Regions from separate parts of the Micromonospora xinjiangensis genome, predicted to be linked through region 3. Evidence: riboswitches for the same ligand, from Rfam matches in the RefSeq annotation. Region 3 holds a riboswitch; each other region holds the start of a gene.
What was found. A riboswitch is a leader RNA that binds a small molecule or an ion and turns the genes downstream of it on or off. The one in region 3 is predicted to bind cyclic di-AMP.
Positions count from the first base shown of each region.

Region 1: another riboswitch for cyclic di-AMP. It lies ahead of SM573_RS29075 (C39 family peptidase); the one in region 3 lies ahead of SM573_RS16455 (transglycosylase family protein).
Region 2: another riboswitch for cyclic di-AMP. It lies ahead of SM573_RS13110 (C40 family peptidase); the one in region 3 lies ahead of SM573_RS16455 (transglycosylase family protein).

Region 1 is NZ_JAXCFO010000012.1:139,561-143,690, forward strand. Features, by position in the region: gene SM573_RS29065 (CDP-glycerol glycerophosphotransferase family protein) at 1-132, shown strand, start outside; gene SM573_RS29070 (alpha/beta fold hydrolase) at 144-890, opposite strand; gene SM573_RS29075 (C39 family peptidase) at 1,011-1,850, opposite strand; cyclic di-AMP (ydaO/yuaA leader) riboswitch at 2,087-2,229, opposite strand; gene SM573_RS29080 (hypothetical protein) at 2,629-3,402, opposite strand; gene SM573_RS29085 (hypothetical protein) at 3,525-4,004, opposite strand; gene SM573_RS29090 (acyltransferase family protein) at 4,097-4,130, opposite strand, start outside.
Region 2 is NZ_JAXCFO010000003.1:269,126-273,255, reverse strand. Features, by position in the region: gene dcd (dCTP deaminase) at 1-529, shown strand, start outside; gene SM573_RS13110 (C40 family peptidase) at 588-1,628, opposite strand; cyclic di-AMP (ydaO/yuaA leader) riboswitch at 1,641-1,777, opposite strand; gene SM573_RS13105 (N-acetylmuramoyl-L-alanine amidase) at 2,034-4,055, shown strand.
Region 3 is NZ_JAXCFO010000004.1:222,292-226,421, reverse strand. Features, by position in the region: gene SM573_RS16465 (VOC family protein) at 145-486, shown strand; gene SM573_RS16460 (pentapeptide repeat-containing protein) at 585-1,247, opposite strand; gene SM573_RS16455 (transglycosylase family protein) at 1,358-2,026, opposite strand; cyclic di-AMP (ydaO/yuaA leader) riboswitch at 2,025-2,211, opposite strand; gene SM573_RS16450 (methyltransferase) at 2,394-3,410, shown strand; gene SM573_RS16445 (hypothetical protein) at 3,719-4,060, shown strand.

The DNA of each region.
Region 1 (4,130 bases), on a different contig from region 3:
CCGGCCGACTCGTACGCCGAGGCGTTCCTGGAGGCCGCCCGGCGGGAGCTGGGGGCCGGCTGGAGCCCGCACGCGCCGCGGATCGGGCGGCCCGTGGAGTCGGACCCGGCGCCCCTGTCCCCCACCGCCTGACCGGTCCGGTCTCAGCGGTACGGTTCGACCAGCGCCAGCACCGCCTCCGGGTCCTCGACGTGCGCGTTGTGCCCGAGCCCGGGCAGCGTCCGCACCGGCACCCCGAGACGCGCGAGCTGCTCGTCGGTGACCATCGGGTCGTGCTCGCCGCGCGCCAGCAGGACCGGCACGTCGGTGGCGGCCAGCAGCGACGGCAGATCCGGCTCGCCCACGGCGAACGCGCCCGGGTCCATGGCCAGTCGCCAGCGCCCGTCAACCTCGCGCAGCCCGGCCGCGACCGCCGGATGGTCCGCGTCGAGCAGCCCGGCCAGGCCGGAGACCCGCAGGTAACGCTGGGCCGCCTCGTCGCGGCCGGCGAACCACGCGACGGGTCGCGCGGCCAGCTCGCGCGTCTTCGCCAGCTCGGCCGGCGACCAGACCGCCTTGATGCCGAGACCCACGACCGCCACCACGGGAAGCCCGGCGCCACGCGCGGCGAGGGTCAGCCCGACCACTCCGCCGAGCGAGTGCCCCAGCACGACCAGCCGGTCGGTCGGCGTGAGCGCGGCGGCCACCCGCTCGGCCAGCGCGGTGAACGAGTACGCCGGCAGCGACGGCGACGAGCCGTGCCCGGCCAGGTCCGGCGCGAGCCAGCGTCCGCCCCACCGGCGCCGCAGCAGGGGCGCCCAGGGCTGCCAGACGGCGCCGGTGGCGCCCATCCCGTGCAGCAGCAGGAGAAGCGGCTCGCCCGCCGTGGGGGCAGGGGTGTCGTCGACCATGGTCGGCAGTGTGCCACCGGCGCGGTACGCGGGCGAGTGGTGAACATCCGACAGCCGGCGATGGACGACGTCGGGCGCCGGCCCCCGTCGGGGTGCCGGCGCCCGAGGTGAGCGCGGTGGTCAGGCGGAGTAGCCGCGCGTGGTCATCCAGTTCGCGAGGTCGATGGTGGTGATCCAGTACGACGGCACCGCCGGGTTCGCCGAGTCGGCGATCTTGACCGTGCGGCCCTGGTCCCGGTAGCCCACCACGGCGATGTAGTGCCCGCCGGGGAACGAGTGCCAGCCGCCGTCGACGTCGACCGCGTCACCGGCGATGTTCGCGACCACGCCGCGCCCGTCGGTCACGGCCTTGACCACGTCAGCCTGGAGCTGGTCCATCTGTGCCGGGCTGGGCGCGGTCGGGAACATCCGGGTCCGGTAGGGGTTGCCCTTGACGACCGCGTTCAGCACCCGGGTGGTGTCCTCGGCCGAGTTGGTGCCCATCTCGGTGGTGCCCAGCTGCGCGGCCAGATCGTCCTGGCTGCGCTCGATGCCGGCCGCGCTCAGCGCGTTCCGCGTGGCGGCGGGCCCGCAGTAGTAGTAGGTGGTCTGCGCCTGGTAGTCGTAGTCGAGCACCTTGCTCGCCGGCGGCTTGGGCGGCGACGGCTTGCGGGTCAGGTCCGGGTCAGCGGCCTTCTTCTTCGCCTCGGGCGAGGCGCTCGGCGAGGCGGGAGCGCTGGTCGCGGGGGCGCTGTCGGCCGGGGTCGCGATCCGCGCCTCGCCCCGCGAGGCGGCGCTGACGTCGCTGCGCAGCTCCGCGACCGCGGTAGAGGCGCCCTGCGCGGCGGGCGCGTCGTCGGCGGTGCCGATCAGCGCGCCGGTGGTGGTCGCCAGCACCAGCGCGGCGGCCGAGGCGGCGGCGACCTGGTACGGGCGTTGGGTGGCCAGTCGACGGAGCTGACGCTTCAGGGTGTGCTTCACAGTTCCTCCACGGATCGGGGGGTGAGCGATCGCGCCGACCGGAATCGGGTGTGCGTCATCGCGCGGACCGTGCCGTCCGCGGCTGTGGGATCGCTCAGGGAAACGCCCGGTGGGCCGGGCGGGACATCGCGGGTGCCGGGATCAGAGCGCCGCTACGGAGCGGCTGGGCGTGGGCACCGCGGTGCCGTGGAGGGTCGGCGAGGGCCGAGGGGTGGGTTCGTGCTGCACGAGGATGGAACTCCTTCCGACACCGCCTACCGGGTTAGCTGACGGATTCGGGCGGGAAGATCGCCCTACCGCGGGCCGTGGCTCGCGGATTCACCCCGGACGTGCAAGTGGGTCCCCGGCTCGTGAAATCACGATTAGGCAGGTCGGCGCGGCGTCGCCTCTTGCGATCGGTTACCGCACCGGACGGGCCGACAGTACTGGTCGGCGTGGAGCCTGCCAACCCCGTCCCACCTGCTTAAACCTGGTCGCGGGCACAATTTTTCCGGGCGTGGGGACGCTGACGTGACTCAATGGGACGAGCGGTTTCGTCGGCGCCCGAGGGGCGGTACGGGACAGGCCGGCGGGAACCGTGCGGGAAGCCGGGGACAATTGCGCCCGGCTGAGCCGTGCTGACCGTTTTCGGAGACATGTGACGGGGCTCACTCGGCAAAAATCGGTCTTATCACTCAAACCGGGTGAATGGTCATCGGATCTGCCGGGTGCCCGATCGGCGTGCGTCGACCGGCGTCGCCGACGGCCCCGATCCGGCGGTCGTCCTCGCCGCCCGGTGTCAGCCGACGCGGGCGGGGCGCCAGCGGGCCGTGGACGGGGGCGCCGAGACGGCGGGGGCCACGGCCGGTGCCGACATCCGGGCCGGGTGCAGCCGCGCCGCCGCCGCATACGCCTCGGCGGCGAGGGCCCGGGCCGCCTCGGCGGCGAGGTCGGCGCCCCGCCAGGCGGACCGCTCCCGCTCCTGCGCGGCCCGGTAGTCGGCCAGCCGGCTGTCGCGGACCACCCGGGCCAGCCGCACCTCCTGCTCCACCGGATGCAGCCGGGGATCCCACCCGTCGCGGTGCCCGAACACCTCACCGAGCTGGCGAAGGCTCAGCTCGCCCCGCCAGTGCGCCGCCGTGGCCGCGCGGTGCAGGTACCGCTCCCGCGCCGCGTACTCGGCCGGCGTGTGGGGCGTACGCGGTGTGGGCAGGGCACCCGCGCCGGCGAAACGGCGGGCGACCGTCTCCGCCTCGTCGTACGCGGCCCAGGCCCGCTCCAGCTCCGTCTGGGCGGTCAGCCACTCGGCGCGTCGCCGGCGGGCGGTCTGCGCCGCGCCGGAGGCGGCCACGGCCACCTCCTCGGCGTACCGGCGCAGGTCGGCCGCCTCGGCCACGGCCAGCTCACGGTCGGTCGCCGCCGCGGGGACCGACGGGTCGCCCTCCGGCCGGTCGCGCTCGGGACGGGCGACCAGCACGGTGAGCACGATCAGGGCCAGCACCAGCAGGGCGGACCAGATGGCGGCGGCCTGCGGCACCTCGATGAGGAACTGGTAGAGGACGGTCTTCTCCATGTCGCTACCTCGGGAAGAGCGGATGCGCTGGCAGGGCGGGCGTACGACAGTCGCGCGGCGGGTGGGCCGGGCGGTCGTCAGAGGGCGGGTCGGAGCGACGGCGGAGGGCCGGCGCCCGGAACTCAGACGCCCGGCGGGGCCCGCGACGCCCGGACCGGCGCCACGGCCGTGTGCGGCACCCGGGCCCGGACGCCCGGCTCGGCGGGACCCGCGCGCACCAGCGCCGGCAGTGCGAGATCGGCGGCGACCGCCACCGTCTCGTGCGGCGCCTGACCCGGCACGCGCTCGGCGGCCGCTGGCGCCGCGTCGGCCGCGCGGTGCGGACCGACCACCTCGGCGCCCGGCGCCCCGAACGCGGCGAGCGACGGCGTGTCGATCGTCTTCCCGGCCCTCGCCGGCTCGTCTCCGTGCGACGCGGCGCCCGCGACCCACACGCCGGCCGGCGGCGGGTCGTCGACGGCTCCCGGCCCCTGTGCCGCCGAGGCCGCGGCGGGCGACAGCGCCCCGAGGGTCAGCGCTCCGACGACCGCGAGACTGGCGAGCAGCCGGGTCGCCCACCGCGCCACCCACCACAGCGGACAGGTGAGCGCGACGGGAAGCACGGGTCAACGCTACCGTCGCCGCCGCCGGTCCGCATCGATGGCGGGCGTGTCGTCCGCGCCACGCCGACGGCTCCGACCTGGGTGGACGCCGCTCAACGCCCGTCCACGGGCACCCGGTGGGCGTCG
Region 2 (4,130 bases), on a different contig from region 3:
CGGGCTGGAGCCGTTCGAGCCCACCCTGGTCCAGCCGTCCAGCATCGACGTCCGTCTCGATCGGCTCTTCCGGGTCTTCAACAACCACCTCTACACGCACATCGACCCGGCCCGGCAGCAGGACGACCTGACCTCCGTGGTCGAGGTCCCCGACGGAGAGCCGTTCGTGCTGCACCCCGGCGAGTTCGTGCTCGCCTCGACGCTCGAGGTGATCTCGCTCGGCGACCAGCTGGCCGGGCGGCTGGAGGGGAAGTCGAGCCTCGGCCGGCTCGGCCTGCTCACCCACTCCACCGCGGGCTTCATCGACCCCGGCTTCTCCGGCCACGTGACGCTGGAGCTGTCGAACGTGGCCAACCTGCCCATCACGCTCTGGCCGGGCATGAAGATCGGGCAGCTCTGCATCTTCCGGCTCTCCTCGCCGGCCGAGCACCCCTACGGTTCGGCGGTCTACGGCTCGCGCTACCAGGGGCAGCGCGGCCCGACCCCGAGCCGGTCCTGGCAGAACTGGCGCACCTGGCCGACCCGCTGACACCACGAGAAGGGGGCCCGCTCCGGGGTCGGAGCGGGCCCCCTTCTCGGCGTACGCGTCAGCCCGGCCGGCCGAAGCTGTGGATGGGGCCGTCGTCGACCTTCTTCATCTTGATCGGCACCCCGGCCTGCGAGGCGTGGACCACCCAGCCGCCGCCGACGTACATGCCCACGTGGTGCAGGTCGCTGTAGTAGAAGACGAGGTCACCGGGGCGTAGGTCCGCCCGGCTCACCGTCTTCGTCACCCGCCGCTGCTGGGCCGCGTTGTGGGGCAGGGCGACACCGGCCTTGGCCCAGGCCGCGAGCACCAGGCCCGAGCAGTCGTACGCGTCGGGGCCCTCGGCGCCCCAGACGTACGGCTTGCCGATCTGCGCGCAGGCGAACTTGACCGCCACTCCGGCCGGCCCGCCCGGGTAGGTGGCCGGGCACGGGGCGGGCCGCAGCGGGCCGCCGCCACCGTTGCCGTACACCTTGATCCGCAGCTTCTGCAGCCGGTCGATCTCGGCGTTGATCTGCTTCTTCTTCGCCGCCAACTGGGCCTCGGCCCGGGTCAGCTGGGCGACCAGGGCGTCGAGCGGGGCCTTCTGGCGCATCAACTCGTCGCGCAGGTCGGCCACCTGCCGCACACCCTGCTGCCGGCTGTGGGCGAACCGGTCGAGCAGCTCCAGTTGGCCGACCAGCTCGCCGGGGCTACGGCTGCCCAGCACGGCGTTGACGGTGGAGACGTCCTCGCCCTTGTACGCCCGTACCGCGAGCGCGCCGACCTCGTTCATAGCCTGGTCGACCTGGAGTTGCAGGGGCTTGATCCGGTCGGCCAACGCGTCGGCCTGCGTGCGCTTGGCGGCGAGCGCCTGGCGGGTGGCGTTGTGCTGCTCGATGACGGGCTCGAGCTTGTTCCAGTCCTCGTCGATCTGGCGCTCGATCTCGGCGATCGACGGGTCGGCGTGGGCCGCTGTCGCGCTGCCGGTCAGGATGACGGCAACGCCGACGAGGGCGGCGAGGGCGGTGGTGAAGCGGGACCAGCGGGAACGCGGCGCGTCCGTCGAGGGGCCGGCGGTCACCGGCCCGATCGACGGCGGCCGCGGGGCATGGTGGGCCACCGGGCTCCGTACTCCTTCTTCCTGACCGCCTACCGGGTTAGCTGACGGGTTCGGGCGGGAAGGGAGGCGCCCTACCGCATTGGCTGCGGATTCACCCCGGGAACCTGGGTCCCCGGCTCGCTCGTCGAGCGACTCGGCGGTGTCGGACCGTTACCGCCCGGGTTGGACGGACCTGCTACCGGGCCGACGATTGACCAGACTAGAGAGCCCCGTTATTGATCCGCAACCCTTCGCGCCGTGACACTCCGTGCTCGCCACCACGTCGGCGGACGGCCGGTGCGATGTCGAAAGTTTTCTTCGAATTCGGTCCGACGACGGAAAGGTATTGACCCCGGTGCGGTGACGGAGTGAAGGTGACAAATACCTGACCCGTCCATTCCTGGGGGTTCGATGCACCTTCCCACCATGTCCAGGGGCAGGCGTGGCCTGCTCGCCACCGCGCTGGTCGCCGCCACCGTGGCCGTGCCCCTCGCCGGCGTTCCGGCCGGCGCCGCCCCGCTCGCCGGCGCCCCGTCGGGCGGTGACCGACAGCAGCAGTACGCCGCCGCGGCGGCGGAGTACGGCGTGCCGGAGAGCGTCCTGCTCGGCGTCTCGTACCTGGAGTCCAGATGGGACACCCACGCCGGCACGCCGAGCACCAGCGGCGGCTACGGCCCGCTGCACCTCACCGACGCGGCCCACGTCGCGAGCCTGCCCTCCGGCTTCCACGTCGACGAGGGAGAGGACCCGCGCGGGGACACGTCCCGCCCGATGACCGTGGACGCACCGGCGGGAGCCGCGGGGGCCGACAGGGCGCCCGCCGCCGCGCTGCAGACGCTCCAGGCCGCCGCCGCGCTCACCGGGGCGCCGGTCGAGGCGCTGCGCGCCGACCCGGCCACCAACATCCGAGGGGGCGCCGCGCTGCTCGCCGCGTACCAGAGGGAGCTGGGCGGCCCGGTCGGCACCGGAACCGACGCGGGGGCCTGGTACGGCGCGGTGGCCCGCTACTCGGGCGCCGACACCGAGGCGACCGCCACCGCCTTCGCCGACGAGGTGTACGACCAGATCCGCGCGGGCGCGAGCCGTCGGACCGACGACGGTCACCAGGTCACCCTCGCCGCCCAGGCGGTGACGGTGCGGGCGGACACCCTGCACCGGCTCGGGCTGCGCCGGGCGGAGCGGCCCGACGGGCTGGAGTGCCCCGTCGGCCTCGGCTGCGAGTGGATCCCGGCCCCGTACGAGCAGTACGGCCCGGGCGCCGGCGACTACGGCAACCACGACCTGGGTAACCGACCGGCCCAGCAGAAGATCGAGTACATCGTCATCCACGACACCGAGGGGTACTACGGCCCGAGCGTCGACCTGGTGAAGCGAGCGGACTACCTGGGCTGGCACTACACGCTGCGCTCGGTGGACGGCCACGTGGCCCAGCACGTCAAGGCCAAGGACGTCGGCTGGCAGGCCGGCAACTGGTACGTCAACGCCAAGTCGATCGGCATCGAGCACGAGGGCTTCGCCGGTCACGGCACCTGGTACACCGAGGCGATGTACCGCACCTCGGCGAAGCTGGTCCGGTACCTGGCCCACAAGTTCCACATTCCACTGGACCGCCAGCACATCATCGGCCACGACAACGTGCCCGGCACGGTGGCCTCGACCGTCGCCGGCATGCACTGGGACCCGGGCCCGTACTGGGACTGGTCGCACTACTTCGACCTGCTGAAGGCGCCGTTCCGGACCACCGGCACCGCGCGGACCGGCCTGGTCACCATCGACCCCGACTTCGACACCAACCGGCCGGCCCTCCAGGGCTGCAACCAGCAGCCGCCCGGCGTGCCGACCCCGCCGCCGCCCGCCGAGCCCTGCCCGCTGCGCGGCTCCTCCGCGGTGGTCCTGCACAGCGCGCCGAGCCACGACGCCCCGCTCGTCAACGACCTCGGCGAGCGCCCGGACGGCACGCCGAACACCATGTACGTCTCCGACCACGGCGCCCGCGCCTCGGCGGGGCAGACGTACGCGGTGGCCGAGGTGCGCGGCGACTGGACCGCGATCTGGTACCTCGGCCAGAAGGCGTGGTTCCAGAACCCCGCCTCGGCGCCGACCGCGAAGTGGGCCACCGGGCTCGTGGCGACCCCGAAGCCGGGGAAGGCCACGATTCCCGTCTACGGCCGCGCCTACCCGGAGCAGGACGCGTACCCGGCCGGCGTGCCGTACCAGACGATCTCGCCGCTGCAGTACACGTTCCCGGCCGGGCAGCGGTACGCGGTCGGCGGGATCCTGCCGAGCGAGTACTACCGCGCGGTGACCTTCGACGGCTCGTCGCCCGGCGACTGGACGGTCGTCCGGGGCGACCTGCGGTACGTGCAGGTCCAGTTCGGCCACCGCATCATGTACGTCAACCTCGACGACGTGCTGCTGCTCCCGTCCCCGATCGGGGCGCCCCGGTGACGGCCGACGGGCCGACCGGGCCCTGACGGTCGGCGGCGAACGCGAGAGCCCCCGGTCGGATCGACCGGGGGCTCT
Region 3 (4,130 bases):
GCGGTCACGGGAGGGAGTCTCACCCGTTTTCTGGAATGGGTCAAGAAAATGGGCTGGACGTCACCGGGGGCCGCCGCCAGCCTAGTGGATCTTCCACGGGCGGACCCACCGTGCGATGTCGGGGGCCGGCCCTAGCCTGACACCATGGCTGTCGATCTTTTCGCGGGCATCCCCGTCGCCGACTACGCGCGGGCAATCGAGTGGTACGAGCGGCTGCTCGGGTCGCCGCCGACGTTCGTGGCCAGCGACACCGAGGCGGTGTGGGAGCTGGCCGAGCACCGGTTCGTCTTCGTCGAGCACCGGCCGGAGCGCGCCGGTCACGCACTGCACACCGTCTTCGTCGACGACTTCGACGCCCGCGTGGCCGAGGCGAGCGCGCGAGGGCTGGAGCCCGCGCATCGGGAGACCTACCCCAACGGTGTCCGGAAGGCGAGATACCGGGACCCGGACGGCAACGAGATCGACTTCGGGGGTGCTCCCCGCTGACCGCCTGCCCGGACGGGGAGCACGGCCGCGTGGACGATCAGCTCCGGTTTCACGGGACGAGTGGGAGCCGGTCGTCGTCGCGCGATGCCTCCTCGGCGTCAATCCTGGCGCACGGTGAGGTCGAGGGCGCCGACGGTCAACCGCGTGAGGTCCGGAAGCTGATCCTCGCCGAGGACCACACCGCGCAGGTTGTCCAGGGGCGTCCTGAGCCCGTAAAGGCGATTGCCCCGCAGGTCGGCGCCGGTGAGTTGGCAGGAGCGCAGGTCCAGGCCGGTCAGGTCGCAGGAGCGCAGCGCGATGCCCGGCAGGCGGCAGGTCGACCAGGTGGCGTCCGCGAGGGTGCAGTCGGTGAGGGCGACCGAGCCGGCGGCGGTGACGCGCTGGAAGGTGGCGTAGTCGAACCGGCAGCCGTCGAACAGGACGTCCTTCAGGCGTACGTCGGTGAGTTCCGCGCCGGTGAACCGGGAGCCGGTGATCACACAGCGCTCGATGGTGACACCGGTCAGCGCGCCGCCGGAGAAATCGGTGCGGGCAATCTCGCAGCCGTGCAGGCCGCCGGTCTCCCAGGTGGCCCCGCTGAGGTCCGCACCGGCGATGCGACTGCTGCGGACGCGGACACCCTCCAGTCGCGCACCGGGTCGGGACGCGCCCTCGACGAGGGCCTCGGTGAGCCCGTCGGTCAGTTCGGTCACGCTGTCGAGGTCGTCGGGGTGGAGGTCCGGCAGCAGGAGCCGCACGTCGCCGATCGTGGTGGTGCGCACGTGTGCTCAACCTGCCGGGACGCGGGCTGGGCACGCCGCCCGGCGGCGCGGACCCGGCCGTGCCGGGGACTCGCGGGATCGCGGGCCCCCGGCCGTCGCGGTCGAGCCGATCAGAGGCTGAGGCGCTGACCGGGGAAGATCAGGCCGGGGTCGTCGCCGACCACGCGCTCGTTCCGCTCGTACAGGGCGTGCCAGCCACCGGCCACGTGGCGCGCCTCGGCGATCTGCGAGAGGGTGTCGCCCGGCTGGACCACGTACGTGTGGCCGGTCGCGGCGGGCCGCTCACCACGGGTGGTCGACTTCTCGCCGCCGCTGGAGCGCTCCGGCTCGGGCGACGGCTTCGACGTCGACCTCGCGGTGGACTTCGACGACTTCGAGGTGGACTTGGACGACTTCGAGGTGGACTTCGAGGACGTCGCGCCGGCCTTCTTGCCGCAGGTCGGCCAGGCACCGATGCCCTGGCCGTCGAGCACCTTCTCGGCGATCGCGATCTGCTCGCCACGGGTGGCGAGGTCGGCGCGGGCGGCGTACTTCTTGCCGCCGTAACCCGCCCAGGTGCTCTGGGAGAACTGCAGGCCACCGTAGTAACCGTTGCCGGTGTTGATGTGCCAGTTGCCGCCGGACTCGCACTGGGCGATGGCGTCCCAGTTGACCGCGGCCTGGGCGGGCGCCGCGCCGAAGAGTGCGACGGCGCCGGTGACCGCGCCTGCGGCCAGCGTGCCGACGGCGGCGCGACGGGCGGTCACGGCCCGGTGACGGGCGTTGTACGAAGATGACATGGATTTCCTCCACGCCGGCGAGGTGAGCTGTCGGGTTCGGGCTGAGGAGCCCGGCCGCGGATGGGCGGCTTCACCCCGAGGCGCCCGGCACGGGAGGCCGGTGGCGCCGAGGAACGGTGGGTCCCCCGCTCCTGCCTGAATCACGAGTGCCGACGACCGGCGGCAGGATTTGGCGTTACCGGTCGCGGTGTCCACGTTGGCGAACCCGATCGACGTTAGGCACCGTTCAGGTCGATCGCCCACTGCCTGTGAAGTTGTTCACCGGTCCACACGGGAGCGCCGTTTCTCCAGTTGCGGGCCCGCGGGAGGTGTGCTGCGGCCGCCGCGGCGCACCCACCGGGCCGCCCATCCATGATCTTATGTATCGATGCTCAGTCCCACTCCTCTCATGCGTCTCGTCGCCGGCGTCTGGGGTTTCAAGACCCTCGCGGTCGGCGTGGAGCTCGGCCTGTTCACCCGACTCGCGGGCGGACGGACCATCACCGTCGACGAGGCCGCGGCCGAGTTCGGGCTGGCCGAGCGCCCGGCCGACATGCTGCTGGCCGCCTGCGCCTCGCTCGGCCTGCTGCGCAGGGCCGGCGACGGATACCGCAACTCCGAACTGGCCGAGCAGTTCCTGGTCGAGGGTCGCCCGTACTACTTCGGGGGGCAGGTCAGATACTCCGACCTGCGCACGTACCTGCCGTGGCACCGCATCGCCGACGCGCTGCGCACCGACCGGCCGCTCACCTGGGACCCGGCCACCCAGCAGTCGATGTTCGACACGAGCGATCCCGAAATGATCGCCCAGTTCTGGGACGCCATGTACTCCACCTCCAGCTTCACCGCGCGCGCCCTCGCCGAGGCGTACGACTTCGGCCCGTACCGTCGGCTGCTGGACGTGGGCGGCGGCGCCGCGGCGTTCCCGATCGAGCTCTGCCGCCGCCTGCCGGACCTGCGGGCGACCGTCCTGGACCTGCCGCACGTCTGCCTCCGCGCCGAGGAGCAGATCTCGGCCGCCGGCCTGACCGGTCGGATCGAGGCGCTGCCCGGCGACTTCCTCGCCGACCCGGCGCTGCCGGAGGGTCACGACGTGATCCTGTTGAGCATGATCCTGCACGACTGGGACGAGCCCACCAACCGGGCGCTGCTGGCCCGGTGCCACGCGGCGCTTCCACCCGGCGGTGCGCTGGTCGTCTGCGAACTGCTGTTGAACGACGAGCGCACCGGCCCGCCGGAGGCCGCGCTGATGGGCATGAACATGCTCGTCGAGACCGAGGGCGGCAGGAACTACTCCGCGGCCGAGTACGCCGCCTGGCTCACCGACGCCGGGTTCGTCGACGTCCGTACGGTGCCCTTCGACGCGCCGGGCGCCAACGGGGCGGTGATCGGTCACCGCGCCTGACCGGCCTCCAGCAGGCGGCCCGTGGGCGCCACCCATCCCCGGCCGCGCGCAGTGCCGTCGCAGGCACACCGCCGCACCCCGCCGTCACCGTGCGCCGCGTGACGGGTGACGGATGGTGATAGTGGCCGGTCAACCAGCCTGTCGCGGCGTGATGACTGCGACATGACGACCAGCATGCCTGGAGGACGTCAGGGGGGTCGGCGAGAATCCGGGCGGAGACCACGGCAGAAGTGCCGCCCCAGTCGTGGTTTACCGGGGGGACGCAGTGGTGAAGGTAGGGCGGCACACGAATCCCAGGGGGGACGACCATGTCCGAGACAAGCCGTAGCGATGCCGTCACAGACCGCCCCGAGGGGGTGAGTGACCCGCTGCTGTGGAAGCTCGCCCTCGAGGTGGCCGACGCGCACGAACCCGACGGCGAGGGCGGCTGCCGCAACCTGCTCTGCGCGGGCGAGGCGTGGCCGTGCACGGCGTGGAACAACGCGCAACGCGCGTTGCGGGCGGCCCAGGGCGAGGGCGCGGAGGAGCCGACCACCCCGTTCGCTCGGGATGCCGCCGCCGGCTGGGCCGGCGCCTCGGTGGTGCCCGCGGCGCGCCGCGGCACGACCGCCCACGTACGGGGGGCGGAGACGAGCGCCTCCGCGGCGTAACGGCGGGGCGTCGGCGCGCCTCGGACACCGGGGCTACCTCCCGACCGGGCGCACCGGGCAGCCCCGGGGC